Regions from separate parts of the Micromonospora sp. NPDC050795 genome, predicted to be linked through region 2. Evidence: riboswitches for the same ligand, from Rfam matches in the RefSeq annotation. Region 2 holds a riboswitch; the other holds the start of a gene.
The links. Region 2 has a riboswitch for thiamine pyrophosphate ahead of thiE (thiamine phosphate synthase). Riboswitches for the same ligand answer to the same signal wherever they lie in the genome.
Positions count from the first base shown of each region.

Region 1: linked by a shared signal. The riboswitch ahead of ACIBEF_RS05725 (ECF transporter S component) and the one ahead of thiE (thiamine phosphate synthase) in region 2 are both predicted to bind thiamine pyrophosphate.

Region 1 is NZ_JBITGE010000004.1:151,022-160,238, forward strand. It holds gene ACIBEF_RS05680 (metal ABC transporter permease) at 1-422, shown strand, start outside; gene ACIBEF_RS05685 (metalloregulator ArsR/SmtB family transcription factor) at 466-765, shown strand; gene ACIBEF_RS05690 (Fur family transcriptional regulator) at 762-1,160, shown strand; gene ACIBEF_RS05695 (hypothetical protein) at 1,238-1,846, shown strand; gene ACIBEF_RS05700 (hypothetical protein) at 1,856-2,023, shown strand; gene ACIBEF_RS05705 (acyl-CoA dehydrogenase family protein) at 2,091-4,088, opposite strand; gene ACIBEF_RS05710 (DUF6328 family protein) at 4,193-4,696, opposite strand; gene ACIBEF_RS05715 (sugar isomerase domain-containing protein) at 4,834-5,583, opposite strand; gene ACIBEF_RS05720 (alpha/beta fold hydrolase) at 5,637-6,467, opposite strand; TPP riboswitch at 6,574-6,678, shown strand; gene ACIBEF_RS05725 (ECF transporter S component) at 6,753-7,346, shown strand; gene ACIBEF_RS05730 (ABC transporter ATP-binding protein) at 7,468-8,898, shown strand; gene ACIBEF_RS05735 (energy-coupling factor transporter transmembrane component T family protein) at 8,895-9,217, shown strand, end outside.
Region 2 is NZ_JBITGE010000007.1:142,059-151,275, forward strand. It holds gene ACIBEF_RS08770 (ThuA domain-containing protein) at 1-2,717, opposite strand, end outside; TPP riboswitch at 3,030-3,139, shown strand; gene thiE (thiamine phosphate synthase) at 3,134-3,760, shown strand; gene thiO (glycine oxidase ThiO) at 3,754-4,920, shown strand; gene thiS (sulfur carrier protein ThiS) at 4,911-5,111, shown strand; gene ACIBEF_RS08790 (thiazole synthase) at 5,108-5,887, shown strand; partial or broken gene ACIBEF_RS08795 (thiamine phosphate synthase) at 5,884-6,462, shown strand; gene thiD (bifunctional hydroxymethylpyrimidine kinase/phosphomethylpyrimidine kinase) at 6,657-7,442, shown strand; gene thiC (phosphomethylpyrimidine synthase ThiC) at 7,460-9,052, shown strand; gene ACIBEF_RS08810 (hypothetical protein) at 9,213-9,217, opposite strand, start outside.

The DNA.
Region 1 (9,217 bases), on a different contig from region 2:
GGCCGGCGCTCTTCGCGGTCAGTCACGACGAGGAGTACGCCCGGGTCTCCGGTCTGCCGGTCCGCACGCTGAACCTGCTGATCGCGGTCGCCACGGCGGTCACCGTGACCATCGCCATGCGGGCCGTCGGCGTGCTGCTGATCAGCGCGTTGATGGTGGTGCCGGTTGCCACCGCCCAGCAGGTCACCCGGGGTTTCCGCAGCACGATGGCCGCCGCCATGGCGCTCGGGCTCTTCGCCGCCGGCTCGGGTGTCTGGGTGGCGGCCACGGCGGACACCGCGCCGGGCGCCTCGGTGGTACTGGTGGCGATCGCCTCGTTCCTGGTGGTGGCCGTGGCCGGCGCCGTCTGGCGGGTCGTGCGCCGCCGGACGACGCCGACCGCCGTACCGACACCGGAACCTCACGAGGTCGTGCTGAGCTGAGCCTGGTCAGCACGACCTCGGTGGTATTGGTTACCGTTGCAGGATGACCAGCGCGACGGGCTACGACGGGTTCGACGGGGCCAGCGAACTGCTCCGCGCCCTGTCCGCTCCCATTCGGCTGGCCATCGTCAGCGAGCTGGCCGACGGCGAGCGGTGCGTGCACGAGTTGGTGGAGAAGCTCGGCGCGGCGCAACCACTGGTCTCCCAGCACCTACGGGTGTTGCGCGGAGCGGGCGTGGTGCGCGGCTCCCGCCGAGGCCGGGAGATCGCCTACAGCCTGGTCGACGAGCACGTCGCGCACATCGTGGCGGACGCGGTCAGCCACGCCGGGGAGGGATCATGAGCGAGAGCAGCGCCGCGGTGCGCAACACCCGGCAGCGTTCGGCGGTGAGCGCGCTGCTGGGCGAGATGGAGGGCTTCCACAGCGCCCAGGACCTGCACGCGATGCTGCGGCAGCGCGGCGAGCGGGTCGGCCTGACCACCGTCTACCGCACCCTCCAGGGGCTCGCCGACGCCGGTGAGATCGACGTGATGCGTCCGCCGGGAGGCGAGCACCTCTACCGCCGCTGCAGCGAGGGGCACCACCACCACCTGGTCTGCCGGGTGTGCGGGCGTACGGTCGAGGTGGCCGGGCCGGCCGTGGAGAGCTGGGCCGACCGGGTCGCCGCGCAGCACGGCTACGCCGACGTCAGCCACACCCTGGAAATCTTCGGCACCTGCCCGACCTGCCCGCGCTGACCACCAGCCCGGTCGATCGCGATCCGGGCTCACGTCACGGGTGCCCCGCGAAGGCCGTTCGTGACACGCTGTCCGGCGTGAAGATCTATGCCGATCGGTTTCCGACCGCCGCCCGTCAGTTGCTCACCGACCTGCTCGTCGTCGCCTGGGTGTACGTGGCGATCCGCGGCGCGCTGTGGCTGCACGACCTGGTGCAGAAGCTCGCCGTACCCGGACAGAAGCTGGAGGGCGCGGGCAGCGGCCTCGCCGACAACCTCGCCGAAGCCGGCGGGAAGGTCGGCCGGGTGCCACTGGTCGGCGACGAGCTGACCGCTCCGTTCCGGCAGGCCGCCGACGCGGCCCGTGGGCTGGCCGACGCCGGCCGCGACCAGCAGCACCTGGTCGACCAGCTCGCCCTCGCCCTCGCCGTCGCGGTGCTGATCTTCCCGCTCGGCATCGTGCTCTTCGGTTGGTTGCCGCTGCGGCTGCGCTGGATGCGCCGAGCCGGTTCGGCCGCGAAGCTGGCCGTCGGGCCGGCCGGCCGGGACCTGCTCGCCCTGCGCGCCCTGGCCACCCAGCCGCTGGGCCAACTGACCCGGATCGGCCCGGACGTCGCCGAGGCGTGGCGGCGCGGCGACGACGCGACAGTCGACGCCCTGGCCGCGCTGGAGCTGCGCCAACTCGGTCTACGCAGCCGGGGCCGCTAAAGTCGTCGGGTGTTCTACTTCCTCGTCGTCATCGCCGTCCTGCTGCTCGGCTACGCCGCTGTCCTGGTGTCCTTCCTGCGCCGGGGCAAGAAGATTCCACCTGCGGCGTACCTGGCCCTGGCCGGGCTCAACGGTCTGATCCTGGCGGGGGTGCTGGCCTGGGCGGTCTCCCGCTGACCGAAGCCGCCGACCCGCACGGCGGCCAACCCTGCCGACACGCATCGCGGCCGACCTGCGGCGGGGTTTACGGCTTTGGCGGGATGCGGCGGCGGACGTCCTCGGAGGTGGACGGACCGGGTGACCACGGGGCCACCCAGGGCAGCTCCTCGGACGGGGTGAGCACGCCCTCCTCCAGGCTCGCGTAGCGCCCGGCGAGGATGCGCTTCGCGGCGGCGGTGTCGACCGAGTCGGTGTTGTCCCAGAGGCCGGCGAACAGGGCGTCCACCCGCACCCGCGCCTGCCGGCAGAACAGGTCGGCCAGCTCGACGTTCTCCGGGCGGGTGTCCCGTTCGGCGGAGGCCCGGACGCAGACCGCGGACATCGCGAACAACTCGGCGCCGATGTCCACCACCCGGCCGAGGAACGCCTGCTTGCGCTCCATCTTTCCCTGCCAGCGGGACATCGCGTAGAACGTCGACCGGGCCAGCTTGCGCGACGAACGCTCCACCTGGCGCAGGTGCGCGGCGAGCGGGCCGAACTCGGCGTACGCCGAAGGGCTCTGCCCTCGACCGACGGCGAGCGTGGGCAGCCACTTCGCGTAGAAGGCGCCCGCTCGCGCGCCGGCTCGGGCCTTGCGGCCCAGCCCCGCGTCCGGGTCGATGATGTCGCCGGCCACCGACAGGTGGGCGTCGACCGCCTCCCGCGCGATCAGCAGGTGCATGATCTCGGTGGAGCCCTCGAAGATCCGGTTGATCCGCAGGTCGCGTAGCATCTGCTCGACGGCGGCCGGGCGTTCGCCGCGGGCGGCCAGCGAGTCGGCCGTCTCGTAGCCGCGCCCACCTCGGATCTGGATCAGCTCGTCGGCGATCTTCCAGGCCATCTCGCTGGCGTACAGCTTGACCAGTGCCGCCTCGATCCGGATGTCGTTGCGGTCGTCGTCGGCGAACAGGCAGCAGAGGTCGAGCATCGTCTCCATGCCGTACGTGGTGGCGGCGATGAAGGAGAGTTTCTGCGCGACCGCCTCGTGCTCGCCCACCGGCCGTCCCCACTGGACCCGGTCGGCGGCCCACCCTCGGGCCACGTTCAACGCCCACTTGCCGGCGCCCACGCACATGGCCGGCAGTGAGAGCCGGCCGGTGTTCAGCGTGGTCAGGGCGATCTTCAGCCCCTTGCCCTCGCCGCCGATGACGTTCTCGGCGGGGACGATCACGTCGTGGAACCGGGTCAGGCTGTTCTCCAGGCCGCGCAGGCCGATGAACTCGTTGCGCCGCTCGACGGTGATGCCGGGGCTGTCGCCGTCCACCACGAACGCGGTGATGCCGCCCCGACGTCCCTGCGTGGCCGGCACCCGGGCCATCACCACCAGCAGGGTGGCCACGATGCCATTGGTGGCCCAGAGCTTCACCCCGTTGAGCCGGTAACCGGTGCCGTCCTCGGTCGGCTCCGCGATGGTGGCCAGCCGGGCCGGGTCGGAGCCGACGTCCGGCTCGGTGAGCAGGAACGCGGACACCTCACCGGCGGCGAGCCGGGGCAGGAAGCGTTGCTTCTGCTCGGGGGTGCCGAACATCTTCAGTGGCTGCGGCACCCCGATCGACTGGTGCGCCGAGAGCAGCGCGCCGATGGCCGGGCTGACCGAGCCGGCCAACATGAGCGCTCGGCAGTAGTGCAGGTTGCTCAGCCCGAGCCCGCCGTACTTCCGGTCGATCTTCATGCCGAACGCGCCGATGTCGGCCAGGCCGTGGAACACCGAGTCGGGTATGGACGCGTCCCGCTCGATGGCCTCACCATCCACCTCGGAGGTCAGGAAGGCGCGGAACCGACCAAGGAACTCCTCCGCGCGGGCCACGTCGTCCGGGTCGGATCGGGGCCACGGGTCGATCAGGTCGAGCCGGAACCGGCCGAGGAACAGCTCCTTGCCGAAGCTGGGCCGGTCCCAGGTGGATTCGCGGGCGGCCTCGGCGACCTGCCGGGCTTCCTTCTCGGTGACCTGACCGGCTTCGGCGGGCAGCGGCGCGGCGGCACCGGCCGTGGTTTCGGAGTCGGGGCCGTCCGGTGCCGGTCGGCCGTTCTGCGTCGTGGTCACGGCTGCCCCCTCGAAGCTCGGTGCGGCTGCGTCGACGTGCGCGACTACCACCACGCTACCCCCGGTTGTTACCCAGGGGTAGCGCTGCGTGTAGATCGACGCGATCAGTGGCCGACGGTCGTGTCCGGGTCGTCGTCATCGTCTTCGATGTCGTCCTCACCCCAGTTGCGCCGGGCGAACGGCAACACCATCCAGAAGGTGAGGAACCAGAGCCCGGTCAGGGCGCTGAGCAGGAAGGCGATCGGCCGGTCCAGCACGAAGTCGGTGATCAGCAGCACCGCGCTGACCATGGCGATCAGCATGAAGGCGAGGCCACCGGTCGCCATCCGGTGCGCGAAACGGACCAGCTCCGGTTTGCGTCCCTGCCGGAACAGAGCCCGGTGGAACGCCACCGGCGAGATGATCATCGCGGTGGCGGCTGCCGCCGCGAGCAACGCCACGATGTAGACGTCGCGCTGGAACTCGGTGGTCTCGGTGAACCCGTTACTGAACGGCAGGGTGAGCAGGAAGGCGAAGAGGATCTGCACGCCGGTCTGGGCGACCCGCAACTCCTGCAGCAGGTCGGCGAAGTTGCGCTGCCAGCGCTGCTTCTCGGTCTCCTTGGACACGCGCTACCTCCGGTGAGACGCTACTGCCGGCGGTCCCGCCCGCCGGCAGCAACGCCAATGCCCCACCCGGCCGAGCGCGAAACAGGTTCACGACATCTGCCGTTCATCTCGGCGACGCACGTCGGCCGCCGGCGGCCTCAGGACCCGCGTCGGATCCGGCCCGCGTACCGCGCTTCCAGCTCGTTGTTGTGCGCGTCGCCGTCCGGGATGTTCGCCGACAGGTAGACCGGGGGCCGCTCCCCCGCCGCCAGCAACCGCGCCACCACCTCCACTGTCACCTGCTGCGCCAGCAGCGCCGCGGTGATCGAGGAGACCGCGCCGACCGCGCCACCACCGGGCAGGGGCAGCGTCGCGTCGCCGTACGGCGCACCGTTGTCGAGCACCACGTCGGCGAGGTCGCTCAGCTTGCGCCCGGACGGGTGCCGGGAGGCCATGTGGCCGGAGTGCCGCGCCGAGGTGATCGCCACCAGCCCGTGACCGTGCTCCTTCACCAGCGTGGCGAACTCCACCATCGCGCCGTTGACGCCGGAGTTCGAGGCGAGCACGAAGACATCGGTGGGGCGCACCGGGGCCAGCTCGTAGAGACGGTGCGCGACGGCCGGGTCCCGTTCCAGCAGCGGGCCCAGCCGGTCGGCCGGTTCGCCACCGAGCAGCACCAGGTCGCGTAGCGCGATCCGGTTGGTCGGCACCAGACCACCCGCCCGTCCGGCGATCTCCATGGCGAGGGCCTCCGAGTGCCCGGTGCCGAACGCGTGCACCACGCCGTCGGCTCGGACGGCCTCGGCGATCAGGTCGGCAGCCCGCCCCACCGCCTCCCGCTGACTGGCGGCCACCCGGCCGATCGTCTCGGTCACCACGGCCAGGTAGTCCTCGGCACTCACCGTCATACGTCCTCCGTCGTTCGGTTGCGAGCCAGCGGCCCGTTGCTGTCCACTGCTGCTCAGGCCGTCCCGCCGGCTCGGGCCAGGATCGCCTCGGCGAGCGGGGCCGGCGCCGCGTCCGGGATCCAGTGACTCACCCCGGGCAGCTGCACGAAGCGGTAGTCGCCGGTGACGTTCTCCGCGCACGCCTCGGCGGCGGTCCGGCCGATGGCGACGTCCCGGTCACTCCAGACGTACGTGGTGGGCACCGCTACCGGGCCGACGCCGGCCAGGTCGGCGCGGGACATCGCCCGGTACCAGTTCAGCGCGGCCGTCAGCGCACCCGGCTCACGCATCGGGTCGGCGTACCGGTTCACCCGGGACGTGTCGCCCACCCCGCCGAGCATCTTGCGCAGCGCGGTGGCGTGCCACGCCAGCAGGACCTTCTCCGCCTTGTCCGGCTTGCGGAACAGGGCGATGTACGACGAGCGCGCCTTCTGCTGGGCGTCGTTGCTCAGGGCGTACGCCATGGCCGCCGGATGCGGTACGGACACGGCGGTCAGCGTGTGGACCCGCTCGGGGTGCCGGGCGGCAACCGCCCAGGCCACGATCGCACCCCAGTCGTGGCCGACCAGGTGCACGGCGTCCAGCCCGAGCGCGTCGAGCACCGCCGCGACGTCGGTGACGAGTTCGGGAATCCGGTAGTCGGCCACCACCGTGGGCCGGGCGCCGGGTGAGTAACCGCGCTGGTCCAGCGCGTACGTGCGCAGCCCGCCCGCGTGCAGCGCCGGCACCACGTCGTCCCACTCGCCGCTGTGCTGGGGGAATCCGTGCAGCAGCAGGACGGGTACGCCGTCCGTCGGACCGCCGACGGTCACCTCGAACGTGAAGCCTCGCGCGTCAACCCGCATGATCGGAAGCCTACCCAGCCGGCGGTCGGCCGCTCGCTCCCGCAGGTCAGGCGGATACCCTGCTGGGCCCGCGCCCCTGGTGGTGTTAGCGTCAGCGAGACAACTTCATATCCGACAGGGGAGCGCACAGCGCTGAGAGTGCGGGCACGCCCGCAGACCCTCGAACCTGATCTGGGTAATGCCAGCGCAGGGAGTTCGGTCGACCTCCAGCCGCGCCGCAGTCCGGTGCCACCGGACGCGGCGTGCGTCTTCTCCTGGTTCGCACTCACGAACTGGGAGCACCACATGACATCCACCACTGACACGCACCGTTGGCGCACCATCGACATCGTGGTCGCCTCGGTGATCGCGGTCGCCTTCGGCGTCATCTTCTGGGCCTGGGGCCTGGTCTGGAGCGCCACCGAGGGCGCGTTCGCCTTCTTCCCGCCGGCGCAGACGCTGCTCTACGGCGTCTGGCTGATGCCGGCGGTGATCGGTGGGCTGGTCATCCGCAAGCCCGGCGCCGCGCTCTACTGCGAGACCGTGGCCGCGGTCCTGTCCGCGCTGCTGGGCAGCCAGTGGGCCGGCACGGTCATTCCGCAGGGCATCGTGCAGGGCATCGGCGCCGAGCTGGCCTTCGCCGCCTTCCGGTACCGGTCGTTCCGCCTGCCGACCGCGGTGTTCGCGGGCGCGCTGACCGGCCTCAGCGCCGCGCTGTTCGACTTCTTCGTCTGGAACGTCGACTACGCGCTGACCGACTACCGCATCCCGTACGCGCTGCTCACCATCGTCAGCGCCACAGTGATCGCCGGCCTGGGCGGTTGGCTGCTGACCAACGCCCTGGCCAACACCGGCGTCCTGGACCGCTTCCCGGCAGGTCGAAACCGAGCCCTGATCTAACCCCCACCAACTCGCGTCGATCATGAGGTTGACGGGCGGATGGATCTCCACAACCACCGTCAACCTCATGATCGACCGTGCAGGGTGGAGCGGGGGCGCACGGCTGGGAGGGGGTGGTTCGGTGGGCGGGGTACTGCTGCGGGGGTTCGGGTGGCGGCACGCTGGGCGGCGCGCCTGGGCCGTGCGGGGAGTTGACCTGCGGGTCGAGGCTGGGGAACGAGTTCTGCTTCTTGGGCCCTCCGGGGCTGGCAAGAGCACACTGCTCAGCGCCCTGGCGGGACTGCTCCCGGAGGACTCCGGCGAGCAGGAGGGCACCGTCGAGATCGACGGGCTCGACCCCCGCAAGGGGCGGGAACGGGTCGGCATCGTCTTCCAGGACCCGGAGACCCAACTGGTGATGGCCCGCTGCGGCGACGACGTCGCGTTCGGGCTGGAGAACCGGGGAGTACCGGCCGACGAGATCTGGCCCCGGGTGGACGAGGCCCTGCACCGGGTCGGCTTCCCGTACTCCCGGGACCGCCACACCGCCGCGCTCTCCGGCGGCGAGCAGCAACGCCTCGCCCTGGCCGGCGCGCTGGCCCTGCGCCCCGCCCTGCTGCTGCTCGACGAGCCGACGGCCAACCTCGACCCCGCCGGGGCCGAGCTGGTCCGGCACGCGGTGGCCGGCGCGCTGGACGCCGACACCACGCTGATCCTGGTCGAGCACCGGGTCGCCGAGGCACTGCCGCTTGTCGACCGGGTGGTCGTCCTGGAACCGGGTGGCGGCGTCCGCGCGGACGGCCCGCCCGAGGCGGTCTTCGCCGCCCACGGCGCCGCCCTGGCCGCCGAGGGGGTCTGGGTGCCCGGTCACCCCATCGCGCCCCGACCGGCCACCGCCAGCCCCGGGGAGCTGTTGCTCACCGCCGACCGGCTCGGCCTGCCGCCCCGGCTGGGCCCCACCGACCTGGCGGTACGCGCCGGTGAAGCACTCGCCGTACGCGGACCGAACGGTGCCGGCAAGTCCACCCTGGCGCTGCTGCTCGGCGGTCTGCTCAGGCCGGGCAGCGGGCACGTCACCGCGACCGCCGAGCTGGCCGGCTCGGACCACCGCACTCCCCCGCACCGGTGGCGGGCACCCGCGCTGGCCCGACGCATCGGCTCGGTCTTCCAGGACCCGGAGCACCAGTTCGTCACCAGCACCGTCTTCGACGAGTTGGCGCTGGGCCCGCGCCGCACCGGTCAACCCGAGGCTGCCGTCAAGGAGACCGTGGCCGGGCTGCTGGAACGGCTACGGCTGGCCCGGCTCGCCGCCGCCAACCCGTACACCCTCTCCGGTGGCGAGGCGCGGCGGCTGAGCGTGGCGACCGCCCTGGCCACCGCGCCACGTCTGCTGATCTGCGACGAACCCACCTTCGGGCAGGACCGGCGGACCTGGCGAGAGCTGGTCGACCTCTTCGCCGACCTGCGCGACGCCGGGCACGCCGTGGTCACCGTCACCCACGACGCGGACTTCGTCACCGCGCTCGCCGACCGCACCGTCACCCTGCACCGAACCCCGGACGACCACCGATGATCAGCATCGAACCGGTCGCCGCGCCAGACGCGCCGCTGGCCCGCCGCAACCCGGTGGCGAAGGTCGCCGCCGCGCTGGTCTTCTCGTTCACCCTGCTGGCGACCCTGGACCCGGTGGCCCCGGCAATCGCCATCGCCCTCGAACTGGCCGTCCTGCCGCTGTTCGGCATCCGCTACCGGGTGCTGGCCCGGCGGGCCTGGCCACTGCTGCTCAGCGCCGCCGGCATCCTGGTCACCCTGGTGCTGTTCGCCGCCGACCGGTCCGGCCGGGTCCTGCTGGACGTGGGACCGGTGCTGGTGAGCACCGGCGTCCTGGTCAC
Region 2 (9,217 bases):
GCACCGGAGCCACCGGCACCACCCTCGTCGGTGTAGGTGGCCTCGAAGACCGCGAAGACGTTCGCCTCGGCGCCGTGCCCGGAGGCGAGCGACGTCTGGACGGTGCCGGTGCAGCCGGTGTGCTGCTCCAGCGGGTGGGCGTGCTCGTCGTGACCGAGCAGCACCTGCAGCCCGACCCGGGAGCAGTCGATCTCCCCGTCCTCGGGGTCGGTCACCTTGATGGTGTACCGGACCTGGTCACCCCAGTTGAAGAAGCCACCGTCCGGCGGGAACTCGATGGTGACCGTCGGGGCGGTGTTGCCGACCGTCACCGGCACGTTCGCCACCGCGGTACGGCCCTTGGGGTTGGTGACGGTGAGCTGGGCGGTGTAGTTGCCCGCCGTGGCGTACGTGTGGGTCGGGTTGGCCTCGGTCGAGGTCTGCCCGTCGCCGAACGTCCAGGCGTAGGTGAGCGTGCCACCGTCCGGGTCCCGGGAGCCGGCGCTGGAGAACGTGACGGCCAACGGGGCCGGACCCGAGGTCGGGTTGGCGGACGCCGCCGCGATGGGCGCACGGTCACCGGCGGTGTAGTCGATCCGGTAGACGCCGGAGTTGTCGTTGTTGCCACCGAAGCCGCTGCCCCACTCGATCAGGTACAGCGCGCCGTCCGGGCCGAACTCGAAGTCCATCGGCCGGATCATGCTCATGCCGGTGAGCAACTGGTTGATGTCCACAAGCGACTTGCCGTCGGGGGTCACCTGCATGGTGTACATCTTGTTCTGGTTCCACTCACCGAGCAGAGCCTTGCCGTCGTAGTACGCCGGCCACTTGCGGTTCGAGTTCAGGTCGGCGTCGTAGCGGTAGACCGGGCCACCCATCGGGGCGCCGCCGCCGCCGATCTCCGGGTAGCGCGCGTCACCGGCGTACCCGTAGTCGACGGTCGCCGGGACCACCGGCGGGAGGTTGGTCAGGCCGGTGTTGTTCGGCGAGTTGTTCACCGGTGCGGCGCAGTCGAACTTCGGGCCACTCGGACCGGACGGGAACGTGTAGTCGTTGTACGCCTCGTTCGTGCCCGTGCAGTACGGCCAGCCGTAGTTGCCCGGAGTGACGATGTTCCACTCGACCAGACCGCGGGGGCCACGGTTCGGGTTGTCGGTGTTGGCGTCCGGCCCGTAGTCCGCCACGTACAGCGTGTTGGTCTTCGGGTCGGTGCCGATCCGGAACGGGTTACGGAAGCCCATCGCGTAGATCTCGGGACGGGTCTTCTCGGTGCCCGCCGCGAAGAGGTTGCCGGTCGGAACCGTGTACGTTCCGTCGTCCTCGGGGTGGATCCGGATCACCTTGCCGCGCAGGTCGTTGGTGTTCGCGGAGGTGCGCTGCGCGTCGTAGTCCTGGCGGCCCGCCCGCTCGTCGAGCGGCGAGTACGAGTTCGACTCGAACGGGTTGGTGTTGTCACCGGTGGCCAGGTACAGGTTGCCGTCGCCGTCGAAGGCCATGCTGCCGCCGGCGTGGCAACAGGTGTTGCGCTGGGTGTCGACCCGGAGCACCTGCTTCTCGCTGGCCAGGCTGATGGTGTCGCCAGTGACCGTGAAGCGGGACAGCAGGTTGCGGGTGACCCCGTCGTTCGGGGCGTAGTACAGGTACACCCAGTTGTTCGTGGCGAAGTCCGGGTCGAGCCGGATGCCGATGAGACCGTCCTCGTTGCCGGTGAAGACGTCCAGGTCGACGGCGGTGACGGTGTTGCCGGTGTCCGGCTTCACGATCTGCACGCGACCGTCACGCTCGATGTAGAAGACCCGCCCGTCGGGGGCGATGTCCAGCTCCATCGGGTTGCTGGTGTTGCTGTCCAGCGTGACCTTCTCGAAGTTCGAGGTCTTCGAGGCGCCGCAGTCGGCGTTCTCGACGCCGGCCGCGGTGCGGATGCCGCCGAGCAGGTGGGACAGGAACTCGGGCTCGGCGTACGACTCCCGGGTGTGGCCCAGGCCGGTGTACCAGGAGCGGCCACCGTCGTAGTCCTGACACCAGGCGACCGGGTGGTCCGCACCCATCGCGCCAGCGCCGGGGGTGTAGCTCTTCTCGTCCAGGCTGGCCAGCACGTGCACGTCCGGCCGGGGGTTGCTCTGGTAGTTGTACCACTCGTCGAACCGGGACCACCGGTCCGGCAACCCGGCCGTGGACGGGTGGGCGTGGTCTTCCACCTTGACGGTGGCCGTCTGGTTCTGCGGGTGGTTGGCGAAGTACGCGCCGACCAGGTCGCCGTACCAGGCCCAGCTGTACTCGGTGTCCGACGCGGCGTGGATGCCGACGTAGCCGCCGCCGGCCTTCACGTAGCGCTCGAACGCCGCCTGCTGGTCGGCGTTGAGCACGTCACCGGTGGTGGAGAGCCAGATCACCGCCTTGTACTTCGCCAGGTTGGCGTCGTTGAATGCTGCGCCGTCCTCGGAGTTGTCCACGGTGAATCCGTTGGCGGCGCCGAGCTGCTGGATGGCGGCGATGCCGGTGGGGATCGAGTCGTGCCGGAAGCCGGCGGTCTTGGAGAAGATCAGGACGGAGAAGGGATCGGCCGCGGCCTTTGGCGCCTTCGGCGCCACCTGGCTGACCGGGGCTGCGGCTTTCACATCCCGTGGGGGAACCTGGGCGGCCGCCTGCGCGGGCGCGCCGAACAGGGTGGTCGAGGCCATGGCCAGGGAGATCAGGGTTGCGGTGATTGGTACGCGGGCACGACGAGAACGGGACACGCCGCCTCCTGTGTCGTAGTGACAGGGCTCGCGGGAGTCGGCTCGCCGAAGGCCGTCCCTGATGGAGCCGGTGGTCACACCGTGCCAAGGTGCCCCCACCGACATTTTGTCGAATCGCTGAACAAATTAATTCGGCTGGTTCGATGTCGGGCAAGATGCGGACGGGTAACGGTTCTGCAACGGGGGGCGACATTCCGAACAGGACCGTATGAAGTGCCCCATTGGATCTCGGTCGTTTTGACGCGCCGGCCCGGCCGGCCACCGCCGACCCCGCGCCTTGGCAGGCCGACGGATCTGTCGTACGGTGACACGCAAGTAACCCACGGGAGCCCGGTGTACCGGGCTGAGAGGGGGGCTGACAGCCCCCGACCGTCGAACCTGATCCGGATAATGCCGGCGCAGGGAGGAGCGTTGCCGTGCCGTCCCTGGGGCGATTGCATCTCATCACCGACACCCGACCCGGTCGCGACCCACTCGCCGTGGTCCGCGCCGCCCTCACCGTGGCCCACGCCGACCTGGTGGTGCAGGTCCGGGTCGAGGATTCCGCCACCGACCGCGAGGCGTACGACCTGACCGGGCGGGTGTTGGCGCTCTGCGCGCCGTACCGGGCGACCTGCCTGGTCAACGACCGGTTGCACGTGGCGCTGGCGCTCGGCGCGACAGGTGGACACGTCGGCGCCGACGACCTGCCGGTCGCCGCCGCCCGCCGGGTGCTCGGCCCCACCGGTGTGCTGGGCGCCACCGCTCGCGCGCCGGGCCCGGCGGCCGAGGCCGTCGTGGCGGGCGCCAGTTACCTGGGCGTCGGTCCGTGCCACGCCACCAGCACCAAGACCGGCCTGCCGGACCCCATCGGGCCCGCCGGAGTACGCGCCGTCGTCGACGCCGTCGACGTTCCGGTCATCGCGATCGGCGGAGTGACCGCGGCCCGGGTGCCGGCGCTGCGGGCCGCCGGGGCGTACGGGGTGGCGGTGGTCGGTGCCGTCTCCTCCGCCGCCGACCCGGCACGGGCAACCGCCGAGCTGATCGAGGCCCTGACGTGCTGACCGGCCGGTCCCCGTCACCGCCGTCGAGCGACCGGGTCCGGCCGAACGTGGCAGTGGTGGGGGCGGGGCCGATCGGGCTGGCCATCGCCTGGCGTTGCGCCGCTCGCGGACTGCGGGTGGTGGTGCACGATCCAGCACCCGGCTCGGGGGCGTCGGCGGTGGCCGCCGGCATGCTCTCCCCGGTCGCCGAGGCGTACTTCGGTGAGCGGCAGCTGACCGGGTTGTTGCTGGCATCCGCTGCCCGCTGGCCGGCGTTCGCCGCCGAGTTGACCGAGACGACCAGGGTCGAGATCGGCTACCGGACCGAGGGCACCCTGATGGTCGGGCTCACCGGCGACGACCTCGCCGAGGCGCGCCGGCTGTGGGCGTACCAGCAGGGGCTGGGCCTGCCCGTGACGCCGCTGCGCCCCAGCGAGCTGCGCGACAGCGAACCGGCGCTCGCCCCACGGGTGCGCGGCGGCGCGCTCGCGCCCACCGACCACCAGGTCGACCCCCGGCTGCTGGTGCCGGCGCTGCGCACGGCCGCGCAGCGGGCCGGCGCGGTGCTCGTGCCCCGGCCGGTCCGGGTCCTGTCCGATGTGGACGCGACGGTCACCGTTGTCGCCGCCGGCTGCGGGGCCACAGCGCTCACCGGCCTGCCCGTGCGGCCGGTGAAAGGTCAGATCCTCCGGCTCCGCGCGCCCGACGGCGTCACGCCGGGCTTCCGGCACGTGATCCGGGGGTACGCCGACGGCGAGCACGTCTACCTGGTGCCCCGCGCCGACGGTGAGGTGGTGCTCGGCGCGACGGTCGAGGAGCGCTCGGACACCACTGTCACCGCCGGCGCTGTGCAACGGCTGCTGCGCGCCGGGGTCGACCTGCTGCCCGAGCTGGCCGAGTACGACCTGGTCGAGGCGGTCGCCGGGCTGCGTCCGGGCACCCCGGACAACGCGCCGATCCTCGGGCCGCTGCCCGACCGACCGGACGTCCTGGTCGCCACCGGGCACCACCGGCACGGCATCGTGCTCACCCCGATCACCGCCGACCTGATCGCCGACCTGGTGCTCGGCGGCGTACCCGACCCGCTGCTCGCGCACTTCCGGGCCGACCGCTTCGGCGGTGCCACGGTGGCCGCGTCGGACGGACCGGAACCGAGTGTGGAGGGGGACCTGTGGAGTTGACAGTGAACGGGGCCGGGCGCAGCGTCGCCGCCGGCGCGTCAGTGGCGGACCTGGTCCGCGACATCGTGGCGCACCCACGTGGGGTGGCGGTCGCGGTCAACGGCGAGGTGGTGCCCCGGACCGGCTGGCCGGCCCGGGCACTGCGCGACGGTGACCGGGTCGAGGTGCTCACCGCGGCGCAGGGCGGGTGAGTGGCGTGCCGTTCGAGCTGGGTGGGGAGACCTTCACCTCACGGCTGATCCTCGGCACCGGCGGTGCCGCGAACCTGTACGTCCTGGAGCAGGCGATCCGGGCGTCCGGCACCGAGCTGGTCACAGTGGCGCTGCGCCGGGTGGGCACGGCACCGGGCTCCACAGGTGGGCTGCTGGAGTTGCTGGACCGGTGCGGCGTACGCCTGCTGCCGAACACTGCCGGCTGCCACACCGCGACCGAGGCGGTGAAGGTGGCCCGGTTGGCCCGGGACGCGTTCGACACCGACTGGGTCAAGCTGGAGGTGATCGGTGACGAGCGGACGCTCCTGCCCGACGGGGTGGAGCTGCTCCGCGCCGCCGAGGAGTTGGTCGCCGACGGTTTCACAGTGCTGCCGTACACCAGCGACGACCCGGTGCTCGCCCGCCGCCTCGCCGACGTGGGCTGCGCCGCGGTGATGCCGGCCGGCTCCCCGATCGGCTCGGGGCTCGGCATCGGCAATCCGCACCACATTCGACTCATCCGGCAGGGTGTGGACGTGCCGGTGATCCTCGACGCCGGCATCGGCACCGCGTCCGACGCGGCGCTGGCCATGGAGCTGGGCTGTGACGGGGTGCTGCTGGCGAGCGCTGTCACCCGGGCGGCCGACCCGGTGGCGATGGCCACCGCGATGCGGTACGCCGTCGAGGCGGGCCGGCTGGCGGCCCGGGCCGGCCGGATCGAGCGCCGCTTCCACGCGCTCGCCTCCACCCCGGACGAGGGAAGACCCGAGCTGTGACACCGCCGTCCGGGGTTGTCGTGTTGACCGATCGGCTCGTCGCGCGGGAAGGGCTCGACCGGGTCGTGGCGGGAGCCGTGGCCGGGGGAGTGCGCTGGGTGGTGCTGCGGGAGAAGGACCTGCCCCGCGCCGAACGCGCCGCTCTCGCCGCCGATCTGCGCGCGATGCTCGCCGACGTCGGCGGAACCCTCATCGTGGCCGGCCCCGACCCGCTCGGCGGCGACGCCGTGCACCTGCCCGCCGCCGGCCCGTACCCGCCGCCAACCCACAACCTGGTCGGCCGTTCCTGCCACAACCGAGCCGAGCTGAACCGCCTGACCACCGAGCACTACGCCACCATCTCCCCGGTATGGCCCACGAAGACCAAACCGGGCTACGGCCCACCGTTGCTCGTTGCAGGCCTGGGCGGCCTGGTTCGGGCCAGCCCGGTGCCCCTGCTGGCCCTCGGCGGAGTCGAAACCCCACAACAGGTAACCGCCTGCGTCCAAGCGGGAGCCGCCGGAGTGGCAGTGCTGGGCGCACTAATGCGAGCGAAAGACCCCACCGAACCAGCGGCGAGCCTGACCAGCGCTTTCCAAGAGGCGGTCACCCCTGAGCTGACCCAAACCCGGCGCGGGGTCACCCAGGTCCCCACGTCAGGGCTGCGGCCGACCGTGCCCACGCAGGGATCAAGCCTGACCGCCCGGAGTGGGCACGGTCGGCCGCAGCCCCCAACCGCAACCAGCAACGGCCCACCGCAGCCCCCAACCGCAACCAAAGAGGAGGAGAAGTGACCCCGAGCACCATCCTCACCATTGCCGGCTCGGACTCCGGCGGCGGCGCCGGCATCCAGGCCGACCTCAAGGTCTTCGCCGCGCTGGGCGCGTACGGCACCAGCGTCCTCACGGCCGTCACCGCGCAGAACACCCGGGGTGTCGACGCGGTGCTGCCGCTGCCTCCGCGCACCGTCACCGAGCAGTTGGACAGCGTGCTCACCGATTTCACCGTCTGCGCCGTGAAGACGGGGATGCTCGGCACGCCGGCGATCGCCGACGTGGTGGCCAAGGCCGCCCGGGACGACCGGCTGCCCCAACTCGTCGTCGACCCGGTGCTGGTCGCCACGAGCGGTCACCGGCTCGGCGTGGTGGGCGCGGTGGAGCGGCTGCTGCCCTACGCCACCGTGGCGACCCCGAACTGCGCGGAGGCCGCGGCGATCACCGGACGCCCGGTGGACGACGTGGCCGCGATGGTCGTGGCCGCCGAGGCCCTGGTGGCCGGCGGCCCGGAGTACGTGGTGGTCACCGGCGGTGACCTGGACGGGGGCGAGGCGGTCGACGTGCTGCACGGCGGCGGCGTCACCACCGTGTTGCGCGCACCCCGGGTGAGCACCCGGCACACCCACGGCACCGGGTGCTCGTTCTCGGCGGCGATCGCTGTGCGGCTCGGTCTCGGCGACCCGGTGCCGGACGCCGTGGGGGCCGCCAAGGAGTACGTGCTCCGTGCGCTGACCGGCGCGCGGGGCTGGGAGCTGGGCGCGGGACGCGGGCCGCTGAACCACTTCGGCTGGTCCGCTTGATCACCAGGGAGGCTGTCATGCACGCACGAGGCAAGGTGTACGTCGAGGGTTCACGGCCGGATGTCCGGGTGCCGTTCGCGGAGGTGGGGCTGACCGGTGACCTGCCGCCGGTGCGGCTCTACGACACGTCCGGCCCAGGGTCGGACCCGTTGGTGGGGTTGCCCGCACTGCGGGGCCGGTGGATCGCCGAGCGGGGTGACGTGGCGCCCGTACGGGGTGCGGGTACCCCGCTGGCCGGGGTGGGCAATCGCCGACCCACCCAGTTGGCGTACGCGCGGGCCGGCGTGGTGACGCCGGAGATGGAGTTCGTGGCGATCCGGGAGAACGTCGAACCGGAACTCGTGCGGTCCGAGATCGCCGCCGGTCGGGCGGTGCTCCCGCTCAACGTCAACCACCCGGAGTGCGAGCCGGCGATCATTGGCAAGGCGTTCCTGGTCAAGGTGAACGCCAACATCGGCACCTCGGCGGTCAGCTCGTCGGTCGCGGAGGAGGTGGAGAAGCTGACCTGGGCCACCCGCTGGGGCGCGGACACCGTGATGGACCTGTCCACGGGTAAGCGGATCCACGAGACCCGGGAGGCGATCGTACGGAATTCGCCGGTGCCGATCGGGACGGTGCCGATCTACCAGGCGCTGGAGAAGGTCGGCGGCGACCCGGTGAAGTTGAGCTGGGAGGTGTTCCGGGAGACAGTCATCGAGCAGGCCGAGCAGGGCGTCGACTACATGACCGTGCACGCCGGGGTGCTCCTGCCGTACGTGCCGTTGGCCGTGGACCGGGTGACCGGGATCGTGTCCCGAGGCGGTTCGATCATGGCGGCGTGGTGCCTGGCGCACCACGAGGAGAACTTCCTCTACACCAACTTCGAGGAGCTGTGCGCGCTGCTCGCGCGTTACGACGTGACGTTCTCCCTCGGCGACGGGCTGCGCCCCGGGTCGATCGCCGACGCCAACGACGAGGCGCAGTTCGCCGAGCTGCGCACCCTCGGTGAGCTGACGAAGATCGCCTGGGCGTACGACGTCCAGGTGATGATCGAGGGCCCCGGCCACGTACCGATGCACAAGATCAAGGAGAACGTGGACCTTCAGCAGGAGTGGTGCCACGAGGCGCCCTTCTACACGCTCGGTCCGCTGACCACCGACATCGCGCCCGCGTACGACCACATCACCTCGGCGATCGGCGCCGCGATGATCGGCATGTTCGGCACCGCGATGCTCTGCTACGTCACCCCGAAGGAGCACCTCGGCCTGCCGGACCGCGACGACGTCAAGGCAGGCGTGATCGCGTACAAGATCGCGGCACACGCGGCGGACCTGGCCAAGGGGCACCCGGGCGCGCAGGCCTGGGACGACGCTCTGTCGAAGGCGCGGTTCGAGTTCCGCTGGGAGGATCAGTTCAACCTCTCGCTGGATCCGGAGACCGCGCGCTCGTACCACGACGCGACACTGCCGGCGGAGCCGGCGAAGACCGCGCACTTCTGCTCGATGTGTGGCCCGAAGTTCTGCTCCATGAAGATCACCCAAGAGCTCAAGGAGTACGCGGCGCGCGGCATGAAGGACAAGTCGGAGGAGTTCGTCTCCGGCGGGAGCCGGGTCTACCTGCCGCTCGCCTGACCTCCCTGCGGGCGTAGGCCGTCCCTGTGGCGCCCCGGTGTGACGAGGCGCCACAGGGATGGCCCGCGTGGCCCGGTGTCGGCCGGCGCGGCCCGCCGCGTGGGGAGTCGCAGGGTCGGTCAGACGACCGGTCGGTGCGTCTGCGCACTGCGTGGTGGAGTCATT